DNA from 3 places in the Cytobacillus firmus genome. Region 3 is predicted to be linked to each of the others. Evidence: a T-box and tRNA genes for the amino acid it is inferred to sense, from the RefSeq annotation. Region 3 holds a T-box; the other regions hold tRNA genes.
The links. A T-box is a leader RNA that pairs with one kind of tRNA and senses whether it is charged. The one in region 3 lies ahead of proS (proline--tRNA ligase), so its partner is inferred to be a tRNA-Pro.
Positions count from the first base shown of each region.

Region 1 (3,736 bases), 1.5 Mb from region 3:
CGATGTCGGCTCATCGCATCCTGGGGCTGTAGTCGGTCCCAAGGGTTGGGCTGTTCGCCCATTAAAGCGGTACGCGAGCTGGGTTCAGAACGTCGTGAGACAGTTCGGTCCCTATCCGTCGTGGGCGCAGGAAATTTGAGAGGAGCTGTCCTTAGTACGAGAGGACCGGGATGGACGCACCGCTGGTGTACCAGTTGTCTTGCCAAAGGCATCGCTGGGTAGCTATGTGCGGAAGGGATAAGTGCTGAAAGCATCTAAGCATGAAGCCCCCCTCGAGATGAGATTTCCCATAGCGTCAAGCTAGTAAGATCCCTGAAAGATGATCAGGTTGATAGGTCAGAGGTGGAAGCGTGGCGACACGTGGAGCTGACTGATACTAATCGATCGAGGACTTAACCAAGTCATTGGTGAATACTCGGCAAACACTTCTTCATGCATTATCTAGTTTTGAGGGAATGAAAAAATGAAATTTCCTCTTGAAAAATCCTGAAAAGACGGTATAATAAAACTTGTCTTTGAAAAATAGTCTGGTGGCGATAGCGAGAAGGTCACACCCGTTCCCATACCGAACACGGAAGTTAAGCTTCTCAGCGCCGATGGTAGTTAGGGGCTGTCCCCTTGTGAGAGTAGGACGCTGCCGGGCATTAATAATGGAGGATTAGCTCAGCTGGGAGAGCATCTGCCTTACAAGCAGAGGGTCGGCGGTTCGATCCCGTCATCCTCCACCATTAATTTAAATGTACAAGCTGCCGGTGTAGCTCAATTGGTAGAGCAACTGACTTGTAATCAGTAGGTTGGGGGTTCAAGTCCTCTCGCCGGCACCACTTCAATTCTTTTTATAGAATATGAGCCATTAGCTCAGTCGGTAGAGCATCTGACTTTTAATCAGAGGGTCGAAGGTTCGAGTCCTTCATGGCTCACCATTTTTAATTTCATATTGCGGGTGTGGCGGAATTGGCAGACGCACCAGACTTAGGATCTGGCGCCGCAAGGCGTGGGGGTTCGACTCCCTTCACCCGCACCATTTTTTATGCGGAAGTAGTTCAGTGGTAGAACATCACCTTGCCAAGGTGGGGGTCGCGGGTTCGAATCCCGTCTTCCGCTCCATTTATTGCCGGGGTGGCGGAACTGGCAGACGCACAGGACTTAAAATCCTGCGGTAGGTGACTACCGTACCGGTTCGATTCCGGTCCTCGGCACCAGTAGAATTTAATAATGCGCCCGTAGCTCAATTGGATAGAGCGTTTGACTACGGATCAAAAGGTTAGGGGTTCGACTCCTCTCGGGCGCGCCATTATTAACGGGGAGTAGCTCAGCTTGGTAGAGCACTTGGTTTGGGACCAAGGGGTCGCAGGTTCGAATCCTGTCTTCCCGACCATTAATCTTTGGGGCCTTAGCTCAGCTGGGAGAGCGCCTGCTTTGCACGCAGGAGGTCAGCGGTTCGATCCCGCTAGGCTCCACCATAATTATTTTAGTATTTTGGCGGTGTAGCTCAGCTGGCTAGAGCGTACGGTTCATACCCGTGAGGTCGGGGGTTCGATCCCCTCCGCCGCTACCATTTAACTAAACAATGCTGGACCTTTAGCTCAGCTGGTTAGAGCAGACGGCTCATAACCGTCCGGTCGTAGGTTCGAGTCCTACAAGGTCCACCACTTTTCATTATTCGGAGGAATACCCAAGTCCGGCTGAAGGGATCGGTCTTGAAAACCGACAGGCGGGTCAAACCGCGCAGGGGTTCGAATCCCCTTTCCTCCTCCATATTTTATTCTTAATAATATTATCGCGGGGTGGAGCAGTCCGGTAGCTCGTCGGGCTCATAACCCGAAGGTCGCAGGTTCAAATCCTGCCCCCGCAATCTGGTCCGGTAGTTCAGTTGGTTAGAATGCCTGCCTGTCACGCAGGAGGTCGCGGGTTCGAGTCCCGTCCGGACCGCCATTTTTTTACAATATAAATGAATTTATGGCTCAGTAGCTCAGTCGGTAGAGCAAAGGACTGAAAATCCTTGTGTCGGCGGTTCGATTCCGTCCTGAGCCACCATTTCATAACTTTATGCGGGTGTAGTTTAGTGGTAAAACCTCAGCCTTCCAAGCTGATGATGAGGGTTCGATTCCCTTCACCCGCTCCAAAATGGGCCTATAGCTCAGCTGGTTAGAGCGCACGCCTGATAAGCGTGAGGTCGATGGTTCGAGTCCATTTAGGCCCACCATTTTATTTTATTGTTCCGCAGTAGCTCAGTGGTAGAGCATTCGGCTGTTAACCGAACGGTCGTAGGTTCGAATCCTACCTGCGGAGCCATATATGGGGAAGTACTCAAGTGGCTGAAGAGGCGCCCCTGCTAAGGGTGTAGGTCGGGTAACCGGCGCGAGGGTTCAAATCCCTCCTTCTCCGCCATATTGGCCCCTTGGTCAAGCGGTTAAGACACCGCCCTTTCACGGCGGTAACACGGGTTCGAATCCCGTAGGGGTCATACAAAAAAGCTGTCAACAATTTGTTGGCAGCTTTTTTGTTGTCTATGTTTGTATTTGTGTAACTCTGCTTTACAGTTCATTTCTGCTCCTGGTTAATCAAATTTCTCTTCTTCCCTGCTTAATCTATTGCCGGGATTATTCAAATCAATATCAGAAGATATTCCCGTATAGGGGCCTCTAAACATATCACCAGTGGCCATAATCTTTCCATCCGGTGCTTCAAATAGTGGGATCCTTATTTCCTTTTTGGATGCCTCATTCAATAAAAACTCCTCTTCTTTATTGCCCAAAATATTATTCTCCTTTCATTTTTTGCTTGCATATTTTGTTTTATTTTGTCTAAGTTTACCGGAGATTATGTCGAAGGCTGTAAAAATGGGGAAAATGCTATCGTATATTAGCGGAATATGAACGTTGTTGTCATAAAATTAAAAAAACTTTTACAAGGACTTTTCAAAGGTGCATCGAATATAACAGGAAAGTCAAAAGAAACGAGACTGGGTGGGGAGAAGGATGGTAGTGGATACTTTGTTTCCAACCGATTATCAGCTGCATTTGTTCCATGAAGGGACGCTTTATGAGAGTCACCAGTTATTTGGAGCACATGTAGTTTCAGACGGAGGAGCAGTGATTACCCGTTTTTGTGTATGGGCACCGAATGCTGAAATTATCAGATTAGTCGGTGATTTTAATGATTGGAATGGAGAAGGCTACACCTTACATAGAGTGAATAAGGAAGGTGTCTGGATTATTCAGCTGGATGGAAACATGGAAGGTGCCTTGTATAAGTATGAAATTACTACAAAGAAAGGAGCTATGCTTTTAAAGGCTGATCCTTATAGTTTTTTTTCAGAAGTAAGGCCGAATACAGCTTCTAAAGTATATTCGCTGGACGGGTATCAGTGGAATGACAGCAAATGGATGCAAAAAAAAGAAAAGAAGGCTATTTTTACAGAGCCTGCGGTCATTTATGAGGTCCATCTTGGTTCGTGGAAGCAAAAAGAATCGGGCAGTCCCTATACGTACCGGGAGCTTGCAGGGGAATTAATACCTTATGTGGTGGAGCATGGGTTTACACATATAGAATTGCTTCCTCTAATTGAGCATCCGCTCGACGCTTCCTGGGGCTATCAGGGAACAGGTTATTACTCGGTTACCAGCCGTTATGGCAGTCCGCATGATTTTATGTATTTTGTTGATCAATGCCACCAGCATGGTGTTGGGGTGATTCTGGACTGGGTGCCGGGGCACTTCTGCAAAGATGCCCA
Region 1 covers NZ_CP098323.1:4,105,317-4,109,052, reverse strand. The annotation lists rRNA gene NAF01_RS20790 (23S ribosomal RNA) at 1-400, shown strand, start outside; rRNA gene rrf (5S ribosomal RNA) at 527-643, shown strand; tRNA gene NAF01_RS20780 (tRNA-Val) at 653-728, shown strand; tRNA gene NAF01_RS20775 (tRNA-Thr) at 749-824, shown strand; tRNA gene NAF01_RS20770 (tRNA-Lys) at 848-923, shown strand; tRNA gene NAF01_RS20765 (tRNA-Leu) at 940-1,024, shown strand; tRNA gene NAF01_RS20760 (tRNA-Gly) at 1,033-1,107, shown strand; tRNA gene NAF01_RS20755 (tRNA-Leu) at 1,114-1,202, shown strand; tRNA gene NAF01_RS20750 (tRNA-Arg) at 1,218-1,294, shown strand; tRNA gene NAF01_RS20745 (tRNA-Pro) at 1,302-1,378, shown strand; tRNA gene NAF01_RS20740 (tRNA-Ala) at 1,388-1,463, shown strand; tRNA gene NAF01_RS20735 (tRNA-Met) at 1,482-1,558, shown strand; tRNA gene NAF01_RS20730 (tRNA-Ile) at 1,576-1,652, shown strand; tRNA gene NAF01_RS20725 (tRNA-Ser) at 1,666-1,758, shown strand; tRNA gene NAF01_RS20720 (tRNA-Met) at 1,782-1,855, shown strand; tRNA gene NAF01_RS20715 (tRNA-Asp) at 1,859-1,935, shown strand; tRNA gene NAF01_RS20710 (tRNA-Phe) at 1,962-2,037, shown strand; tRNA gene NAF01_RS20705 (tRNA-Gly) at 2,052-2,125, shown strand; tRNA gene NAF01_RS20700 (tRNA-Ile) at 2,130-2,206, shown strand; tRNA gene NAF01_RS20695 (tRNA-Asn) at 2,221-2,295, shown strand; tRNA gene NAF01_RS20690 (tRNA-Ser) at 2,301-2,391, shown strand; tRNA gene NAF01_RS20685 (tRNA-Glu) at 2,396-2,467, shown strand; gene NAF01_RS20680 (hypothetical protein) at 2,561-2,758, opposite strand; gene glgB (1,4-alpha-glucan branching enzyme) at 2,982-3,736, shown strand, end outside.
Region 1: it encodes a tRNA-Pro, which carries the amino acid that the T-box ahead of proS (proline--tRNA ligase) is inferred to sense. The anticodon was not compared.

Region 2 (3,736 bases), 360 kb from region 3:
CAATGCTTCTTTCTATAGAAAAACCAGCACTGATTCAGCAGTTTGATCTGATAGCGGTCTTTTTCATAAAAAGCACGCTGGATTTGATTTTGAAACCATACAGGCATACGATTTACCTCCCGTTAATTGGAATCTGATAATGGCTCCCTCTTTCTGCAAGGAGTTCAGAGCTGTAAAAGGTATATATAATGTATGCTATAATAGGTTGTCATGTTTACGATAAGAGAGGAAAACATTGAGATGAATGACCAGGAGCTTCAGAAACTTGTTGAAAAGATATCATTAGAAAGCTTCGGCAAGCCCTTTTGCCACCAGGCATATTTTAATTCACGCCTAAAATCGACTGGCGGAAGATATATGCTGAATTCACATCATGTTGAAATTAACAAAAAGTATTATGAGCAGCTTGGACCTGAAGAATTAGTGGGAATTATTAAGCACGAGCTCTGTCATTATCATTTGCACTTAGAGGGAAAAGGATATAAACATCGTGATCAGGATTTCAGACTTTTAATGAAGAAAGTGGGAGCACCCCGATTTTGTTCAGCTTTGCCTGATCGCCCTAAAACAAAAAAATCCGTTAAGATTCTTGTTTATGTGTGCAAAGAATGCGGCCAAATTTATCAGAGAAAAAGAAAAGTTGATACGAAGAAATATGTCTGCGGTAAATGCAAAGGAAAATTAGTGTTCAAAAAAGAATTGACATTAGATTAAGTACGCTTTATATTTAATAATTGTCGCAGGTCAATACAGGACAAGCGGCTAATAAATTCTTCTAAAAAGATGCTTGACTTTTATAGTCCGCGTCCTTATAATATGAAGAGTCGATAAGATGTTAGCTGTTTTATTGATCAGTTTATTATTATTCCGCAGTAGCTCAGTGGTAGAGCATTCGGCTGTTAACCGAACGGTCGCAGGTTCGAATCCTGCCTGCGGAGCCATATTTGGGGAAGTACTCAAGTGGCTGAAGAGGCGCCCCTGCTAAGGGTGTAGGTCGCGTAAGCGGCGCGAGGGTTCAAATCCCTCCTTCTCCGCCAGAAAATTCTAACAATGGCCCGTTGGTCAAGCGGTTAAGACACCGCCCTTTCACGGCGGTAACACGGGTTCGAATCCCGTACGGGTCACTTTTTTTATTTCCGACGGTTTTTATGGATGGTCCCGTGGTGTAGCGGTTAACATGCCTGCCTGTCACGCAGGAGATCGCGGGTTCGATTCCCGTCGGGACCGCCATTTGTTATTGGGCTATAGCCAAGCGGTAAGGCACCGGACTTTGACTCCGTCACTCGCAGGTTCGAATCCTGCTAGCCCAGCCATTTTTAATGAGCCATTAGCTCAGTCGGTAGAGCATCTGACTTTTAATCAGAGGGTCGAAGGTTCGAGTCCTTCATGGCTCACCATATTAAATTTTATATGCGGGTGTGGCGGAATTGGCAGACGCACCAGACTTAGGATCTGGCGCCGCAAGGCGTGGGGGTTCGACTCCCTTCACCCGCACCATTAATTACCATTGAATTAAGTATCTCGTTTTGGTATGATGTTACTTGTCGCTTTATTAAGCGGTCGTGGCGGAATGGCAGACGCGCTAGGTTGAGGGCCTAGTGGGGGCAACCCCGTGGAGGTTCAAGTCCTCTCGGCCGCACCAAAAAAGTTATTGACATTTGAATTTAAGATCGTTATAATATAAGAGTTGCTTTAAAAGATGCGCCCGTAGCTCAATTGGATAGAGCGTTTGACTACGGATCAAAAGGTTAGGGGTTCGACTCCTCTCGGGCGCGCCATTATACGGGGAGTAGCTCAGCTTGGTAGAGCACTTGGTTTGGGACCAAGGGGTCGCAGGTTCGAATCCTGTCTTCCCGACCATTCGGGAAATAACAATTCTATATGCGGGTGTAGTTTAGTGGTAAAACCTCAGCCTTCCAAGCTGATGATGAGGGTTCGATTCCCTTCACCCGCTCCAAACTTACTGATTGATCTTTGAAAACTGAACGAACAAAACGTCAACGTTTAAATCATTAGTCTTTTTCGAAAAGACAACTCGAGCTTAATCAACTCTTATATGGAGAGTTTGATCCTGGCTCAGGACGAACGCTGGCGGCGTGCCTAATACATGCAAGTCGAGCGGACAGATGGGAGCTTGCTCCCTGAAGTCAGCGGCGGACGGGTGAGTAACACGTGGGCAACCTGCCTGTAAGACTGGGATAACTCCGGGAAACCGGGGCTAATACCGGATAACTCTTTTCCTCACATGAGGAAAAGCTGAAAGATGGTTTCGGCTATCACTTACAGATGGGCCCGCGGCGCATTAGCTAGTTGGTGAGGTAACGGCTCACCAAGGCCACGATGCGTAGCCGACCTGAGAGGGTGATCGGCCACACTGGGACTGAGACACGGCCCAGACTCCTACGGGAGGCAGCAGTAGGGAATCTTCCGCAATGGACGAAAGTCTGACGGAGCAACGCCGCGTGAGTGATGAAGGTTTTCGGATCGTAAAACTCTGTTGTCAGGGAAGAACAAGTACCGGAGTAACTGCCGGTACCTTGACGGTACCTGACCAGAAAGCCACGGCTAACTACGTGCCAGCAGCCGCGGTAATACGTAGGTGGCAAGCGTTGTCCGGAATTATTGGGCGTAAAGCGCGCGCAGGCGGTTCCTTAAGTCTGATGTGAAAGCCCCCGGCTCAACCGGGGAGGGTCATTGGAAACTGGGGAACTTGAGTGCAGAAGAGAAGAGTGGAATTCCACGTGTAGCGGTGAAATGCGTAGAGATGTGGAGGAACACCAGTGGCGAAGGCGACTCTTTGGTCTGTAACTGACGCTGAGGCGCGAAAGCGTGGGGAGCAAACAGGATTAGATACCCTGGTAGTCCACGCCGTAAACGATGAGTGCTAAGTGTTAGAGGGTTTCCGCCCTTTAGTGCTGCAGCAAACGCATTAAGCACTCCGCCTGGGGAGTACGGCCGCAAGGCTGAAACTCAAAGGAATTGACGGGGGCCCGCACAAGCGGTGGAGCATGTGGTTTAATTCGAAGCAACGCGAAGAACCTTACCAGGTCTTGACATCTCCTGACAACCCTAGAGATAGGGCGTTCCCCTTCGGGGGACAGGATGACAGGTGGTGCATGGTTGTCGTCAGCTCGTGTCGTGAGATGTTGGGTTAAGTCCCGCAACGAGCGCAACCCTTGATCTTAGTTGCCAGCATTCAGTTGGGCACTCTAAGGTGACTGCCGGTGACAAACCGGAGGAAGGTGGGGATGACGTCAAATCATCATGCCCCTTATGACCTGGGCTACACACGTGCTACAATGGATGGTACAAAGGGCTGCGAGACCGCGAGGTTAAGCGAATCCCATAAAACCATTCTCAGTTCGGATTGCAGGCTGCAACTCGCCTGCATGAAGCCGGAATCGCTAGTAATCGCGGATCAGCATGCCGCGGTGAATACGTTCCCGGGCCTTGTACACACCGCCCGTCACACCACGAGAGTTTGTAACACCCGAAGTCGGTGGGGTAACCTTTTGGAGCCAGCCGCCTAAGGTGGGACAGATGATTGGGGTGAAGTCGTAACAAGGTAGCCGTATCGGAAGGTGCGGCTGGATCACCTCCTTTCTAAGGAATATTTACAAGAAACGTGACGTTCTTTGTTCGTTCAGTTTTGAGAGTTCAATCTCTCAATGAAAGATTCGTTCTTTGAAAACTAGATAATGATTATGAAGAAGCAATAACCGAGTAATCGCCATTT
Region 2 covers NZ_CP098323.1:260,658-264,393, forward strand. The annotation lists gene cmpA (cortex morphogenetic protein CmpA) at 1-107, opposite strand, end outside; gene NAF01_RS01415 (SprT family protein) at 241-714, shown strand; tRNA gene NAF01_RS01420 (tRNA-Asn) at 867-941, shown strand; tRNA gene NAF01_RS01425 (tRNA-Ser) at 947-1,037, shown strand; tRNA gene NAF01_RS01430 (tRNA-Glu) at 1,053-1,124, shown strand; tRNA gene NAF01_RS01435 (tRNA-Asp) at 1,155-1,230, shown strand; tRNA gene NAF01_RS01440 (tRNA-Gln) at 1,239-1,313, shown strand; tRNA gene NAF01_RS01445 (tRNA-Lys) at 1,322-1,397, shown strand; tRNA gene NAF01_RS01450 (tRNA-Leu) at 1,413-1,497, shown strand; tRNA gene NAF01_RS01455 (tRNA-Leu) at 1,557-1,642, shown strand; tRNA gene NAF01_RS01460 (tRNA-Arg) at 1,702-1,778, shown strand; tRNA gene NAF01_RS01465 (tRNA-Pro) at 1,784-1,860, shown strand; tRNA gene NAF01_RS01470 (tRNA-Gly) at 1,884-1,957, shown strand; rRNA gene NAF01_RS01475 (16S ribosomal RNA) at 2,054-3,603, shown strand.
Region 2: it encodes a tRNA-Pro, which carries the amino acid that the T-box ahead of proS (proline--tRNA ligase) is inferred to sense. The anticodon was not compared.

Region 3 (3,736 bases):
GTTGTGGTATTCCTTCCAATCGGCTTTGTTGGCGGGATAACAGGGAAATTCTTTCTGCCTTTTGCTTTAACGATTGTGTTTTCCCTTTTAGCATCGCTGCTGGTTTCCATCACGATAGTGCCGATCCTGGCAAAATTTTCGTTCAAGAAAGTGCCGGCTGAAGAAAAAGAGGGAGCTCTTCAGAGGTTTTATGGCCGTTTAATTGAAAAATCTCTCAATCACAAGTTAGTTATCTTATTTATTTCGCTCGTATTGCTTGTTGGTTCATTAGCGGTTGTGCCTTCTTTAGGATTTACGTTTATTCCTAATGAACAGTCCAAAACGCTGACAGCATCGATTGAATTGCCATCATCCGCTTCACTGGAAAAAACAAATGCCATCTCACTGAAGGTGGAAGAGATGCTGGATGAGCAGAAAGAAGCGGCAGATGTCACAGCCGCTATAGGAGCCCGGGATTTTGCCACAGGACTGCGGCTTGAAAACAAAGCAAGCTATTTTGTTAACTTAGAAGATAATGTAAATGTGGAGAAAACGATTAAATCAATTGAAAGTAAAATAGAAGATATCTCAGAAGAGGAAAACGCTGATTTGAAGATTAGTGTCCAGGAGCTGGAAACAGGCGGGCCTCCTTCGAATAATAACGTGGATATCGACTTATTTTCCAATGATTTAGAGGCGCTGCAGAAGGCTTCCAAGCAAGTGGAAGAGTATATGCAGGAAAATAATGACCTGAAATATATTACCAACAATTTCAGTGAAAAGCAAAAACAATTTTTAGTGGAAATAGATTCTGAGAAAGCTAGTGAATATGGTTTGTCAGGATTTCAGATTCTTGGAACTGTCAGCGATCAGACGAAGCCCGTGAATGTTGGGACGCTGCTGCTCGATGATAAGGAGCAGGAGGTTCAGCTGTCCTTTGATAAAGAACTCGGGTCAAAAGATGAATTAGAAGAGGTTACTCTATTTTCTCAAAGAGGACCAGTCCCTCTTTCAGAGGTGGCTGAGGTAAAGGAAATCGATACCTTCACATCGATTCAGAAACTGGACAGCAAGGTTTATGCCCGTGTTTCAGGCCAGGTAAAAGGAAATGATGTGCAGGCAGTATCATCAGAGGTAAAGGCGGGAGTGGAAAAGCTTGATCTGCCGGATGGAGTATCCTTAACGAGCGGCGGAGGCAACGATGAAACAGTGGAGATTTTCCAATCACTGGGGATTTCCATTCTTGTGGCAATCGGGCTTGTGTATTTAACCATGCTGATTACCTTTGGTAAAGCCCGTATTCCATTTATTATCCTTTCATCACTTATCTTTGTTCCTATTGGTTCGCTTGTATCACTTTACATGATTAATGAGCCTCTTTCTGTAAGTGTGATGATTGGCTTCCTGATGCTGATTGGAATCGTCACAACGAATGCGATTGTGCTTGTCGACCGGATCGGGCAGAACAGAACGAAAGGTTTGCCTATTAGAGAGTCGTTAGTTGAAGCAGGGAAAACAAGGTTACGACCAATTTTAATGACGGCATTTGCGACAATTGCGGCATTAATCCCGCTGGCTTTGACCACCTCATCAGGAACACTTATTTCAAAGGGCCTTGCGGTAACGGTCATTGGCGGTTTAACATCATCCACACTGCTGACGTTAATAATTGTTCCTGTTGTGTATGAATTATTTTTCCTGAAAACGTCTAAGATAGAGAGAAGAGCTGAGGGGAAATAGGATGGAGGGAACACTCCATCAGGAATTTATTTCTGCGTGTATTGAATTACTCATCACAAGTTGGTATATTATCATATATATGTAATCAATGATGTGATCAAGTAAATAAGGATTGTGAAACAGAAAATATAGCCTGGGCTGAGAGCTATATCACCACTCCTTATTGAAACCTGCCACGGAGATGTTAGGAAAAAGCTAACCGGGTCGTTTCGTTATTAACGATTAGAGGGCTTTAGATTTTGTAAAAGCCGAACTAAGGTGGTACCGCGTCTATTAGCATAAAGACGTCCTTTTGAAGGACTCTTTATGCTTTTTTTATTCTTAAAAAGTATTTTCAGGAGGAAAAGAAGATGTCTCAAAACACCAACAACTTTTCAAAATGGTATCTGGAAACGATACAAAAAGCAGATTTATTTGATTACACCCCTGTTCGCGGGTGTATCGCCTTTAAGCCTGATGGCTATGAAATTTGGGAGCATATTCAGGCAGAGATGGATAAGCGTTTTAAGGAAACCGGCCACCGCAATGCCTATTTTCCGATGCTGATTCCGGAGAACTTTTTTCAAAAGGAAAAGGATCACATTGAAGGATTTTCGCCGGAGCTTCCGTGGATCACAGAAGCGGCAGGAGAGAAGCTTGAGGAGCGTCTGGCACTGCGCCCAACTTCTGAAACGATGATTGGACATTTGTATTCCGATTGGATTAAAAGCTACCGGGATCTGCCGGTCTTAATCAATCAATGGGCGAATGTATTCCGCTGGGAGAAGAAAACACTTCCTTTCATCCGCACGTCAGAATTTTTATGGCAGGAAGGCCACACAGCTCATGTGGACGAAGAAGAAGCGCGCAAGGAAACGATGCAGATGCTCGAGATTTATAAAGAAGTGGTAGAAGGCTTGCTTGCCATTCCTGTGTATGATGGGCAAAAAACACCATCCGAGCGCTTTGCAGGTGCGGTTGATACGTTCTCCATTGAAGCGATGATGAAGGATGGAAAAGCGGTACAGGCGGGAACTTCCCATTACTTGGGCACAAAGTTTGCGGAAGCTTTTGATATCAAATATTTGAACAAAGAAAATAAACATACTTTTGTCCATACAACATCATGGGGTACATCCACACGGTTAATCGGCTCTGTCATCATGGTTCATGGTGATGAACAAGGCCTTGTTCTCCCTCCAAGAGTAGCACCGACTCAAGTCGTGCTGATTCCAGTCGGCCCATGGAAAAAGAACCCTGCGATTATGGAGAAATTAGATGAAGTGTTTGCTGCATTAAAGGCGGAAGGAATCCGTGTACGCCTTGATGATTCCGATCAATCACCAGGCTATAAATTTAATGAGTGGGAGCTAAAAGGCGTGCCTGTCCGCATAGAGCTTGGCCCTCGTGATTTAGACCAAAATCAATGCTTAATGAAGGCGCGTGATCTTGGTGATAAAGTGGCCGTACCGCTTGATTCGATTATAGAAAGCATCAAAAATGAGCTTGAAACGATGCAGACTCGTTTATTAGAGAAAGCTAAAGCATTCCGTGAAGAGCATTCACACACACATATCGATACTATCGAGCAATTAGAACAGCACATTGCCCAATCTGAACAAAATGATGCCATCCCAGGCTGGATCTTAGCCGGATGGTGCGGTGATGATGCCTGTGAAGAAAGTGTAAAAGAAAAAACGAAATTCACGACACGGAACATCCCGTTCAACCCGCCGGCAACGAAAGATACCTGCATCCATTGTGGAAAAGAAGCGAAGCATACGGTTTGGTTTGCGCGGGCTTACTAAACCTGGAATGTGAAATATAACGTGATCTTTCAGAGTCAATTGTTTTTAGGGCCGCCTCATTCAGGCGGCCTATTTCTTATGGTTTCAAAGCAAATTTTTTTAATCTGGATATTGTGTTATAATCAAAAATATCTAAAAATTTAGATAACGAAAGAGGAGAGCCGCTTGAATCAAACCTTATTAATTATTGATGCCCAGCAAGAGTTAATCGATGGGAATCTGGAAGAAAG
Region 3 covers NZ_CP098323.1:615,750-619,485, forward strand. The annotation lists gene NAF01_RS03320 (efflux RND transporter permease subunit) at 1-1,719, shown strand, start outside; T-box leader at 1,799-2,014, shown strand; gene proS (proline--tRNA ligase) at 2,070-3,506, shown strand; gene NAF01_RS03330 (cysteine hydrolase family protein) at 3,672-3,736, shown strand, end outside.